Regions from separate parts of the Citrobacter telavivensis genome, predicted to be linked through region 2. Evidence: predicted binding sites of a transcription regulator. Region 2 holds the regulator's gene; the other holds the start of a gene.

Region 1 (6,240 bases), 1.2 Mb from region 2:
ACCCTGGGCATCAACACGCTGTTATCACTACGGTATTCGATTTTACCTGTGCAGTACAGGTCAGAACGGCTAATCATCCCCTTCTGTCAGATAACCTGCATGGCAGTTGCTCAAGCGTCGCAATTTTTTGTTCCAGCAAAAACGGCGTTAATTTCATGATGCGATACTTACAGTGCATGCCTATCAGAAAAGATAGCAGGTCTGTACGCGGTGCATAAAAAAAGCGGGCTGAAGGCGCCCGCTTTTAACCGTTGTGACCGTTTTTTAGAAACGGTAGCCCGCCGAGAACATAAACACCCACGGATCGAGGCGGATATTGTCGTTGTATCGACCTTCAGGCAGCACCGCGCCGTTAGATTTGTATTTGGCTTCGGTATCAATATCCATATACCAGACTGACATGTTAATCAGCCAGTCACGGTTGATGAGGTAATCGAGACCTACCTGGCCTGCCACACCCCATGAATCTTTCAGACTGAGATCGGATAGCCCAGCATCCTGACCGTCGTCATTAAATTTGGTATCGAAGAATGTGGTGTAGTTAACACCGGCACCAATATACGGACGCAGTTTGCTGCTGGAGTCACCGAAATACCACTGCGCCATCAGGGTTGGCGGCAGATGGTGAACGGTGGCGATATCACCGGTCGCCTGCGTACCCACCTTATGGCGGAATGGCGTTGCCGCCAGCAGTTCAACACCGATGTTATCGGTCGCCATGTAAGTGAATGTCAGACCCAACTGCGTGTTGTTGCTGACGTTAAAGCCACCTAAATGACCTAAAGTCCCGTCCGCGCCTTCTGAAGGTCTTACCGTCGCCGACCCCGCGCGAATAAAAAACTCACCGGCTTCATGTGCATAAACGCTGCCAGAGAGAAGTGTACTAACTGCCAATGCCGCCACTGTTAACTTTTTCATACCCGCTCCATCGTTATGGTTATAAATGCGTCACGAATATACCTACATTGGAGTAATAAGTGATCTAACCTGGATCACATTAGGCTGCATAATTTAACATTTATTGATCCAGATTAAGTTAGAAGTAGCATTCAAAATCCTGGTTATTACTGTTCAGATCAATTTTGTAATATTTTCAATCTGAAAGTATTTTCTTATTTTTTGCGGGAACGACGCCATCACGTTGTGGATTTGTTGTTCAAATTACTCTGGCTTTACAAAGATATGCTTTTCCATACACCCCTTGATGCTGCCACTGCACGGTTATCCAGGGTACAATTGCACGCTTAACAACACCTGCAGAACTCAAGGAGAGTGCATGTCTATCACGGCGCAGTCCGTATACCGTGACACCGGGAATTTTTTCCGTAATCAATTTTTAACCATCCTCCTGATCGCACTACTGTGCGCGCTCATCACGGTGGTATTAGGGCATGCCTTCTCACCCAGCGATGCGCAGATTGCGCAGTTGAGTGAAGGGGATAATCTTGCGGGAAGCGTGGGCTTGTTCGAACTGGTGCAAAACATGACGCCGGAGCAGCAGCAGATCCTGTTGCGCGCCTCTGCGGCCTCCACGTTTTCAGGACTGATCGGTAATACCGTGATGGCCGGTGGCGTACTGCTGATGATTCAGTTGATTTCAGCGGGTCATCGCGTCAGTGCCCTGCGTGCTATCGGTGCCAGTGCGCCGATTCTGCCGCGCCTGTTCATCCTGATTTTGCTGACGACCTTGCTGGTACAACTCGGGATTATGCTGGTGGTGGTGCCCGGCATCCTGTTGGCTATTCTGCTGGCGCTTGCCCCAATCATGCTGGTGCAGGATAAAATGGGTATATTCACCGCGATGCGCAACAGTATGCGTCTGGCGTGGTCTAATATGCGACTGGTCGCCCCGGCAGTCATGGGCTGGCTGCTGGCAAAAACGCTGTTGCTGCTGTTTGCCTCCAGCTTTGCTGCATTTGACCCTAACGTTGGCGCCGTTATCGCGAATACGTTGAGCAATCTGATCTCCGCCGTATTGCTCATCTACCTGTTTCGTCTGTATATGTTGATTCGCCAATAACCCTGTCTGCGTCGCCGGCAGAAATGCCCGACGCCTTTGATTACGGAATCGAAGAATGAAGCAGTTTCTTGATTTTTTACCGCTGGTTGTCTTCTTTGTCTTTTACAAAGTGTATGACATCTATGCGGCCACCTCGGCGCTCATTGTCGCAACGGCGATCGTGCTCATCTACAGTTGGGTTCGCTATCGTAAAGTTGAGAAAATGGCGCTGATCACCTTTGTGCTGGTTGCCGTGTTCGGTGGTCTGACTATCTTCTTCCATAACGATGAATTTATTAAATGGAAGGTGACCGTAATTTACGGCCTGTTTGCGGGTGCGTTACTGGTAAGCCAGTGGATCATGAAAAAACCGCTGATCCAGCGCATGCTGGGTAAAGAACTGACGCTTCCGCAACCGGTCTGGTCGAAGCTCAACCTCGCGTGGGCTATCTTCTTTATCCTGTGTGGACTTGCCAATATCTACATTGCATTCTGGCTGCCGCAAAATATCTGGGTGAACTTTAAAGTGTTCGGCCTCACTGCACTGACGCTGATCTTTACCCTGCTGAGCGGCGTCTATATCTATCGTCATCTCCCGCAAGAAGACAAATCGTAAACGTCCATCAGACCAGGCCTTCGGGCCTGGTTTTGCTTTCTGCACATTCCCTGCCGTACCTACCCTAAATTGCATGAATCATGAAGATATTATGGAGATTGCCTTCACAATATTGTAATGAGAATGGTTATCATTGATATTCCTTATCGCATTTTTAACAATATGGATGTCAGTTGATGAATACGATAACAAAAATCTCGCCGCGCCCTCTGGCGCTTTTGATTGCCACAGCATTAAGCGGAAATGCATTCGCTGCAGACGAGGTCATGAACGACGGCGAAACGATGGTCGTCCAGGCCACCGCCGAAGAGGCCCTCAAACAACAACCCGGTGTTTCTATCATCACCGCCAAAGACATTGAAAAATCCCCGCCGGTCAACGATCTCTCCGATATCATTCGCACCATGCCAGGCGTGAACCTGACAGGCAACAGCGCCAGCGGGAGCCGGGGCAATAATCGTCAGATTGACATTCGCGGCATGGGGCCGGAAAACACGCTGATCCTGATTGACGGCGTACCGGTCACTTCACGCAATTCCGTACGCTATAGCTGGCGTGGCGAGCGCGATACGCGTGGCGACACAAACTGGGTACCTGCGGAGATGGTCGAACGTATTGAAGTCCTGCGTGGCCCGGCGGCGGCGCGTTACGGTTCTGGTGCGGCGGGCGGCGTGGTAAATATCATCACCAAACAGCCGACAAACGACTGGCATGGCTCGCTGTCTCTTTATACCAATCAGCCAGAGAACAGCAAAGAAGGCGCCACCAAACGTGCGAACTTCAATCTGAGCGGTCCGCTCATTGATGACATTCTCACCATGCGCCTGTACGGCAATATCAATAAAATCGATGCCGATGCGGCGGATATTAATACCCAGCAAAATGGATCCTATGCCGCAGGACGTGAAGGGGTGCGCAATAAAGACATCAACGCCCTGCTCTCCTGGAAACTGACGCCACAGCAAATTGTGGATTTTGACTACAGCTACAGCCGTCAGGGCAATATCTATGCCGGAGATACGCAGTACAGCAACAGCAACGTCAGTCCTGACGGGTTAGTCAGCTCGCTCTACGGTGACGAAACCAACCGGATGTATCGCCAGTCATGGGGGCTGACGCATAACGGCATCTGGGACTGGGGACAGTCTAAATTTGGCGTGTATTACGAAAAAACCAACAATACCCGGATGCAGGAAGGTTCGACCGGTAGAGTGGAAGGTATGATCAATAACACCGAATATGCCACCAGCCGCCTGGAATCTTATCGTTCCTCCGGAGAACTCAACATTCCGCTTTTCTGGCTGGTTGATCAGACTCTGACCCTTGGGGCTGAATGGAACCGTGATGAACTTAACGACCCGGCATCGATGCAGGCTACCAGCGCATCCGGTGTGCAGATTGGCAATGTCTCCGGTGACGCGTCCAGCCGCAGCACCAAAAATAGCGCCACGCTTACCGGTATCTATCTTGAAGATAATATCGAAGCGCGGCCGGGCACAGATATTATTCCGGGGATCCGTTTTGACTATCACGACGAATTTGGCAGCAACTGGAGCCCCAGTCTGAATATGTCGCAGGAACTGGGCAGTCTGTTCAAACTGAAAGCCGGGATTGCGCGCGTCTTTAAAGCGCCAAACTTGTACCAATCCAGCGAGGGATATTTGCTCTCCACGCGCGGCAACGGTTGCCCGAATAATATCGCCACTGGCAGCTGTTATCTGCTGGGTAATCCGGATCTGGACCCGGAAATCAGTATCAACAAAGAAATCGGCCTTGAATTTACTTACTCAGGCTGGGATGCGGGAATCACCTGGTTCCGTAACGATTATAAAAACAAGATCGTCTCCGGGACCGATATTATCGGTTACGCTTCCAACGGGAATAATATCCTGCAATGGGAAAATGGCGGCAAAGCGATTGTTGAAGGCCTGGAAGGCAACGTGGTGATTCCGCTGGTACCGGAGACGTTAAACTGGCGCACCAACGCGACGTATATGATCAAATCCGAGAACAAGGACACCGGTAACCCGCTCTCTGTGATCCCCAAATACACCATCAATACCCTGCTCGACTGGCAGGTGAATGATAAGTTGTCCACCCAGCTACAGTGGACGCAGTATGGTCGACAAAAACCACGCGAGTACGCTGAAACGCGTAACGAAACGGGTGCCATGTCGGATAAAGAGATTGGCGCTTATGCGATTGTTGGTCTCGGTGCCAACTATCAGATGACGAAAAACCTGCGTCTGAACGCCGGGATCAGTAACCTGTTCGATAAGCAGATCTATCGTGAAAACGACGGAGCCTCCACCTATAACGAACCCGGGCGCGCTTACTATGCAGGCGTGACGATGTCATTCTAATCTCTCAAACGCCCGCCTCGCGGGCGTTTCCCCTCTGTTCTCCGTGCTAAAATCATAGTAGCATCGCGCCTGAAATTTCTTTCTACAGTCGGTTTTACAATGACAACAACAACTCACGCCCCACAGGGCGAACTGGTTTTACGCACACTGGCTATGCCTGCCGATACCAATGCGAACGGTGATATTTTTGGCGGCTGGCTGATGTCGCAGATGGATATTGGCGGTGCCATTCAGGCCAAGGAGATTGCCCATGGTCGCGTGGTGACCGTCCGCGTGGAAGGAATGAGCTTTCTGCGCCCGGTCGCAGTCGGCGACGTCGTGTGCTGCTATGCCCGCTGCGTGAAGCGTGGGACCACTTCCGTCAGTATCAATATTGAAGTCTGGGTGAAGAAAGTGGCGTCTGAGCCGATTGGCCAGCGCTACAAAGCGACAGAAGCGTTGTTCATCTACGTCGCGGTGGATCCGGACGGTAAACCCCGCCCGCTTCCGGCGCAATAAGCACAAAAAAGCCTCCGCTCTGGAGGCTTCTTTTTTCCTGCGTCACAATCACTCGATTTGCGTGGTGCCGTTCAGGCGGAAGACAATATTCACGACTAACCCTGAGCCCGGTTTTCCGGCCTCATAGCGCCATCTGCGCATCGCATTTTTCACTTCACGTTCAAACATGTTGGCCGGTTGCGCTGACACGATTTGTACGTTATCTACCCGACCGTCAGACGTGACGTCAAATTTCACTTTTACCCGCCCCTCAATGCGCAATGCCTGGGCTCGCGCCGGATACTGCGGCTGATTGCGCGTCAACGCACGCGGACCTGCCGGAACGCTCACCGTCGGCTTGCTGGTCGCCGGTGCGGTACTGGTCGTCGGACGCGCAGGCGCGGTATTCTCAAACGGTGACGTCTGGCGCGGCTCGGCAGGTTTAACATCACGCTTCGGCTGCTCCTGCACCTTTTTCACCGGCTTCGGTTTTGGCTTAGGTTTAGGCTTCGGTTTCTCGATAATAACCGGAGCCTCTTTAGGCGGTTCGGGAATCGGCTCAGGTTCAGGCTCGACCACCGGTTCCGGCGGCGGCTGAACCGCCTGTGGCGGTTCCAGGTCGGCTGGCGAAACCATCGTTACGGAGATAGGCTGCGCAGGGGCTGGCAGTTCAATAACCTGATGTACTGAGGTATACAAGAGTCCCGCCACTAACGCGCCATGAATGCCAACGGAAAGTAACGTCGGCCAGGGAAAGCGACGAGGTAAATCAAGGGTCATTGAAG
Region 2 (6,240 bases):
CCGGAAACACGGCGCAAAACCCTTCGCAATAGCGGCAGGCGTTACAAACCTGCATCACCCGCTCGACTTCCGCCTCCGGCTCGGTGAGAATTTTGGCTTCAATAATCAATTTTTCAAGCTGCTTCATGGCGCGCCTCCTTACGTGCCGCCCGTGCGGCTTCTTTCCCTGCGATCCGCCCGAACGTGGTGCCGATGGACATGCCGACACCGGCGGTATAACCCTTGCCCAGCACGTTGCCTGCCATCATCTCACCGGCAACGAACAGGTTACGGCTGGGGGCTCCAGCGAAGTGGACCGCAGCGTGTGCATTCACTTTCAGTCCCAGATAGGTAAAGGTGATCCCCGGACGCAGGGCATAGCCGTAGTAGGGGGGGGTATCGATAGGCCGCGCCCAGTGGGTTTTGGGTGGCGTCAGGTCCTGCGTCGCGCAGTTATCCAGCGTTGTGTGATCAAACTGGCCCGGTTGACAGGCCTGGTTGTACTGTTCCACGGTATGGGTAAAGCGTTCGGTATCCAGCCCCAGCTGGCGGGCCAGTTCACCCAGCGTGTTGGCCTGCGCGCCCGGGAAAACCGGCGGCATAAAGTGGCCGATCGCTTTGCTATCGATAATGGAGTAGCCAATCTGGCCGGGCTGGTGGGCAACCAGACGCCCCCAGATGGCATACCGTTTCGGCCAGAAATCTTCGCCTTCATCGTAAAAGCGCTCCGCGTCCCGATTGACCACCACGCCAAGCGAGACGCAATCCACGCGGGTACAAATGCCGCCATCATACAGCGGGGCTCGGGCATCAATGGCAACACAGTGGGACTGGGACGGATCGCCGATGATGTCAGCCCCGGCATCGATCATAAATCTGAGCAAGACGCCCTGATTAAAGCGGGTGCCACGAATGAGGAAGTTATCGGCCGGCCATTCGCCACGCGCGTTTTCCCCCCAGGCCTCGCGCAGCCATTCGCGGTTGGATTCAAACCCGCCAGCGGCGAGGACGCAGGCTTTGGCCTCAATGCGCTCGTTCCCTGCCAGGGCGGCGACGAATTCACCGTTGCGCAATTCAAGCGCCTGTACCGGCGAGTTGTAGCGAATCTGAACCCCCAGCTTTTCTGCGCTGCGGTAATAGGCGTTCACGAGGGCTTTACCGCCGCCCATGAAGAAGGCATTGGTACGCGCCACGTGCAGTGCGCCAGAGAGTGGAGGCTGAAAGTTAACACCGTGCTGGCGCATCCAGTCACGACACTGCGATGAGGTGCGGATCACCAGACGCGCCAGCGCTTCATCGGTGTTGCCTTCCGTGACACGCCAGAGATCCTGCCAGAATTCCTCTTCGGGATAACTCTCGACCAGCACATCCTGTGGCGCATCGTGCATGCATCGTAAATTGCGCGTATGTTGAGAATTGCCGCCGCGCCATTCCCGTGGCGCAGCCTCTAACAGCAACACGGAGGCTCCTGCCTCGCGAGCGGTTAAGGCGGCACATAACGCGGCATTACCGCCGCCAATCACCAGTACATCCACCATCGTATACTCCATTATCATTTAACTATTTGTTAAATTTGTAATTGAAATGTATACGTACGGGTTGTATGGGCGCTATGACGAAAAGCTAAAGACCTGTTTAGTGAGCGTAAAGGGTTGCACCCGGCCAACAGCCGGTTTCAACAAGTTCACGCATGACTTTTGTGAGCATCACGCGGGCGGCGAGCCCGGCGGGGGTGAGTTCATCGTCAGACAGGCTGACCAGAAAATTGGGGCGGCTAAGTACAGGATTGTGGACACCGATCACTCTTAGCGCGTCTCTCTCAAGGTGCGAAATGGCAGCTCCGGGTTGCAGCGTGGCACCGAGTCCGCTGCGAACGGCGTGCATCAGTAACGTCAGGCCGTCAATTTCCGTGGCGATATCAACCTTTAGTCCGTGTTCCTGACAGATGGCCTCCAGTCGGCCGCGCAGTCCGTGACCGAGGCTTGGCATGATCAGGGGAATATTCGCCAGTTGAGCAGGGGTTATGGTGTCATCCGGAATATCCGCCAGCAGCTCGTGCGTGCCAATCAGAAAAAGCCGCTCTTCGAGAACCGGCCTGGCGCTCCAGCGCAGGATCTTCTCTTTTTGAAAAACGACGGCCAGATCAATCTGACGGGTGTTGATCATCCGTTCCAGATTGCCCGAGAGGCTTTCCACCACATGCAAGCGTACGTCGGCGTAATGTTCCCGCATAGCATGAATAAACGGCATTCCCAGGACAGAGGCCGTGCTGGGGGCCATGCCGACGCTGACATGTCCGGACAGACGCGCATCGCGCGCGGCCAGAATGGCGTCATCAGCGTGACGCAGCGCCAGTTGCGCCTGTGAGTAAAAGGCCAGACCGGCGTTGGTTGGCGTTACGCCACGCGAGGTTCGCTGCAATAGACGAATCGCAAGTTCGTTTTCCAGTCGTGTCATCTGCTGGCTGAGCGCGGAAACGCCGATGTCGAGATCGAGCGCCGCGCTGCCCATACTCCCGGTTTCCACAATACGGACAAAATAACGTAGCTGGCGAAGTTCCATTTCGATTCTCCGGACAAGGCAGGGTGAGATTTTACATTAAAGCAACATGCTGTCAGAAGAAAGCGCGGCGTGGGGAATGGCACGCATAAAAAAAGCCAACCGGCAGGTTGGCTTTTCAGAATAATACAAATTATTTCGCGTCGTGCGCGTGTTCGTCTTCGCGACAATCGCCTTCAGCACAGTGGCCGTACAGATAAAGGCTATGATTCGTCAGACGAATGCCATGCTTCGCCGCGATCTCACGCTGACGCGCTTCAATAGAATCATCACTGAATTCGATCACTTTGCCGCAATCGAGGCAAATAAGGTGATCGTGATGATGCTGCTGGGTCAACTCGAAAACGGATTTACCGCCTTCAAAATTGTGGCGGGTAACGATCCCGGCGTCGTCAAACTGGTTCAGCACGCGATACACGGTCGCCAGACCAATTTCTTCACCCATGTCGATCAGTCGTTTATATAAATCTTCCGCACTGACGTGATGGTTTTCCGGTTCCTGAAGAACTTCCAGGATCTTTAAACGAGGAAGCGTTACTTTCAGGCCAGCCTTCTTTAATGCGGTATTGTTGTCAGTCATGCGGAATCTGTCCTGTTGCTAAACGATTCACTTCATACAAGAAGTGACAGAAATTGCACTCGAGATAATGCGTTTCATTATAGGACTGCCGTGTCTAAATGAAAACCGCAAGCCTCTGGCAAATGTTAATAAATAGTCGGTATTGCCTGGAAATGAGAGCGCCACCTAAAAACTCCCGCACATTGTACAGGGATGGGCAAGAAAGTTACAAATTTGTAGCAATTATTTTGATTGGTTCTGTCTATTGATGCGGCGCAAACATTGTCTGCGCCGCCGTACATCAGGCGTTAATGATGTCGTCGAGGTGCAGTTCTTCAGAAATCTGCTTCACCCATTTTTCCACGCGCTCGGCGGTCAGTTCCGGCTGACGGTCTTCGTCAATCGCCAGACCGACAAAATGGTCGTCATCCGCCAGACCTTTGGACGCTTCAAAATGATAGCCTGCGGTCGGCCAGTGACCCACGATGGTTGCGCCGCGCGGCTCAATGATATCGCGGATTGTGCCTAACGCGTCGCAGAAGTATTCAGCATAGTCTTCCTGATCGCCGCAGCCAAACAGCGCAACCAGTTTGCCGTTAAAATCAATGTCTTCGAGGGTCGGGAAGAAGTCGTCCCAGTCGCACTGCGCTTCACCGTAGTACCAGGTTGGGATACCAAGCAGCAGAATGTCATAGCCTTCGAGATCTTCCTTGCTGCTTTTTGCAATGTCATGCACATCGGCAACGTCTTTACCAAGCTGTTTTTGAATCATTTTTGCGATATTTTCGGTATTCCCGGTGTCGCTGCCGAAAAAGATGCCAGTGATTGCCATGAGTAAAGTAACCTCTTGAAACTTATTGAAATGGTGGTGGCGAGTTGCCCACAGATAACGGCAATCATAGCAGAACAGTCAGGTATGCGGAAATAGCAAACGCATACGAGTGCACTCCATGCTACACGAAAGTGGGGAATGAGGGGATTTCAGGCGAGATCCTGGCCGCGTAGCGCCGCCAGTTGGGCCATCAGTATCTCTTCAATCAGTTCACTGCGGCTCATCTCCCGGGATTCCGCCAGCTCATTTAGCGCGTCAACGGCTTCCGCGTTGAGCTTGAGCTCGACACGCTTAAGACCACGAACTTTGTCGCGTTTTAGCTGATTACGCTTGTTAATGCGCAGTTGTTCATCGCGCGAAAGCGGATTGGTTTTCGGTCGTCCCGGGCGACGCTCGTGCGCGAACAGATCTAGTGTCGTACGGTCCGTTTGTTCTTTGGCCATGATTTTGGTGACTTCGGGGAAACAATCAGCCAGGCCTCTGCCCGGATGGATAGCGCGCCATCATACATCAGCGGATGAGGCGCGCCAACGTTCGTACGTGTAATCGCGCACGGACGCTGAGTTTTTAATCAGTTAGCCGTCTCGTTGAGATAACGACGGATGGCGCGCAGCACCGCCTCCGGCTTTTCGGCATGCACCCAATGACCCGCCCCGGCAATCACATGCGCACGCGCCTGTGGGAACTGGGCCAGTAAATCGGCGCGATACGCCTCGGTGACATAAGGGGAGTTGCCGCCGGGGATAAACAGCGCCGGATGATCCCAGGCCGGAATCGTCTCCCAGCCGACGATATGCGGGTATTGTTCCCACAGCACCGGCACGTTAAAACGCCACTCGCCGTCAACATATGATTTCAGCAAAAACTGAATCACGCCTTCTTCATTAAGATATTCGCGCATGACCGCAGCCGCCTGCTGGCGGGTCTTTGCCTTTGATGCCGTCACCGCGTTGATGGCAGCGAAAATTTCGTCGTGGCGGCGGACAGGGTAGTCCACCGGGGCGATATCTATTGCCACTAAACGATCGATGCGTTCCGGGGCCAGCGCGCTGAGCGCCATTACCGCTTTACCGCCCATCGAGTGACCAATAAAGGTGGCTTTTTCGATGTGTTGTGCCTCCAGCGTATCCAGCAGATCCTGTGCCATCGCCGGGTAGTTCATCACCGGGTCGCGAGGAGAGAGACCGTGGTTACGCATATCGACCTGGATGATGTCATGGTCGTTCACCAGGTCTCGTGCGAGCACGCCCAGGTTGTCCAGACTACCAAATAAACCGTGAACCAGTACGATGGGAGAATTATTGTGCAGGTTTTGTGCGGATTGCGCTCGGATATTCAATTTCATGGCAAAGTTCTTTTTTTCGCTCTGTCGGGTTAGGGTATTATGTTGACCATTCTGCCACTGGGCTGCAACCACTTCGGTTTTCTCCGAGTTTTTTGTTCAGCCAGGTTTGACGCTATTCGCCGTTGGGATTTGCCCCTATACTCCCAACGATTTGTATTTCAGATCAGATAAGACACCGCACTGGATTAAGATGAAAACGATTGAAGTTGATGATGAACTCTATAGCTATATTGCCAGCCACACGAAGCATATCGGCGAGAGCGCATCCGAGATTTTACGGCGTATGTTGAAGTTTTCCGCCGCATCACAGCCCGTCACGCCAGTGACAAAAGAGGTTCGCACGGCGCAACCGGTGGTTGCAGAGGCGAAACCCGTCAATCTTGTCAAAGATAAAGTGCGCGCGATGCGTGAACTGCTTCTGTCCGATGAATATGCGGAACAGAAGAAAGCGGTTAACCGCTTTATGCTGGTGCTGACTACACTTTATACACTGGATCAACATGCGTTTGCTGAAGCAACGGAATCGTTGCATGGCCGAACGCGTGTCTATTTTGCGGCTGATGAACAGACGCTACTGAAAAACGGTAATCAAACCAAACCAAAACACGTGCCCGGCACGCCTTATTGGGTGATCACCAACACCAACACCGGCCGTAAATGCAGCATGATCGAACACATCATGCAGTCAATGCAATTCCCGGCGGAATTGATTGAAAAGGTTTGCGGAACAATTTAATCCATGCAGAAAAGGACCAGGCAATGGCAATCCACGACCGTGCAGGCAAGCCTGCGCAACAAAGTGATTTGATTAACGTCGCTCAACTGACGGCACAATACTATGTACTGAAGCCCGCAAAAGGAAATGCGGAACACGCGGTGAAGTTCGGCACTTCCGGACACCGTGGCAGTGCAGGTCGTCATAGCTTCAACGAGCCCCACATTCTGGCGATTGCGCAGGCTATCGCG

Evidence for each region. The regulator Fur, encoded in region 2, represses iron uptake genes when iron is present. The targets are predictions, from matches to a motif close to ATAATAATGAGAACNACTATCAA.
Region 1: ACERJC_RS07820 (TonB-dependent siderophore receptor) is a predicted target of Fur. The motif match lies at 2,727-2,749, and genes of this name have one in related genera.

Annotation. Positions count from the first base shown of each region.
Region 1 is NZ_JBGUBF010000001.1:1,648,050-1,654,289, forward strand. Features, by position in the region: gene ompW (outer membrane protein OmpW) at 265-918, opposite strand; partial or broken gene ACERJC_RS07805 (YkgJ family cysteine cluster protein) at 1,171-1,248, shown strand; gene ACERJC_RS07810 (YciC family protein) at 1,277-2,020, shown strand; gene ACERJC_RS07815 (septation protein A) at 2,076-2,615, shown strand; gene ACERJC_RS07820 (TonB-dependent siderophore receptor) at 2,792-4,978, shown strand; gene yciA (acyl-CoA thioester hydrolase YciA) at 5,078-5,476, shown strand; gene tonB (TonB system transport protein TonB) at 5,525-6,235, opposite strand.
Region 2 is NZ_JBGUBF010000001.1:455,717-461,956, forward strand. Features, by position in the region: gene tcuB (tricarballylate utilization 4Fe-4S protein TcuB) at 1-127, opposite strand, end outside; gene tcuA (FAD-dependent tricarballylate dehydrogenase TcuA) at 114-1,517, opposite strand; gene tcuR (tricarballylate utilization LysR family transcriptional regulator TcuR) at 1,615-2,541, opposite strand; gene fur (ferric iron uptake transcriptional regulator) at 2,672-3,118, opposite strand; gene fldA (flavodoxin FldA) at 3,399-3,929, opposite strand; gene ybfE (LexA regulated protein) at 4,079-4,372, opposite strand; gene ybfF (esterase) at 4,501-5,274, opposite strand; gene seqA (replication initiation negative regulator SeqA) at 5,465-6,010, shown strand; gene pgm (phosphoglucomutase (alpha-D-glucose-1,6-bisphosphate-dependent)) at 6,034-6,240, shown strand, end outside.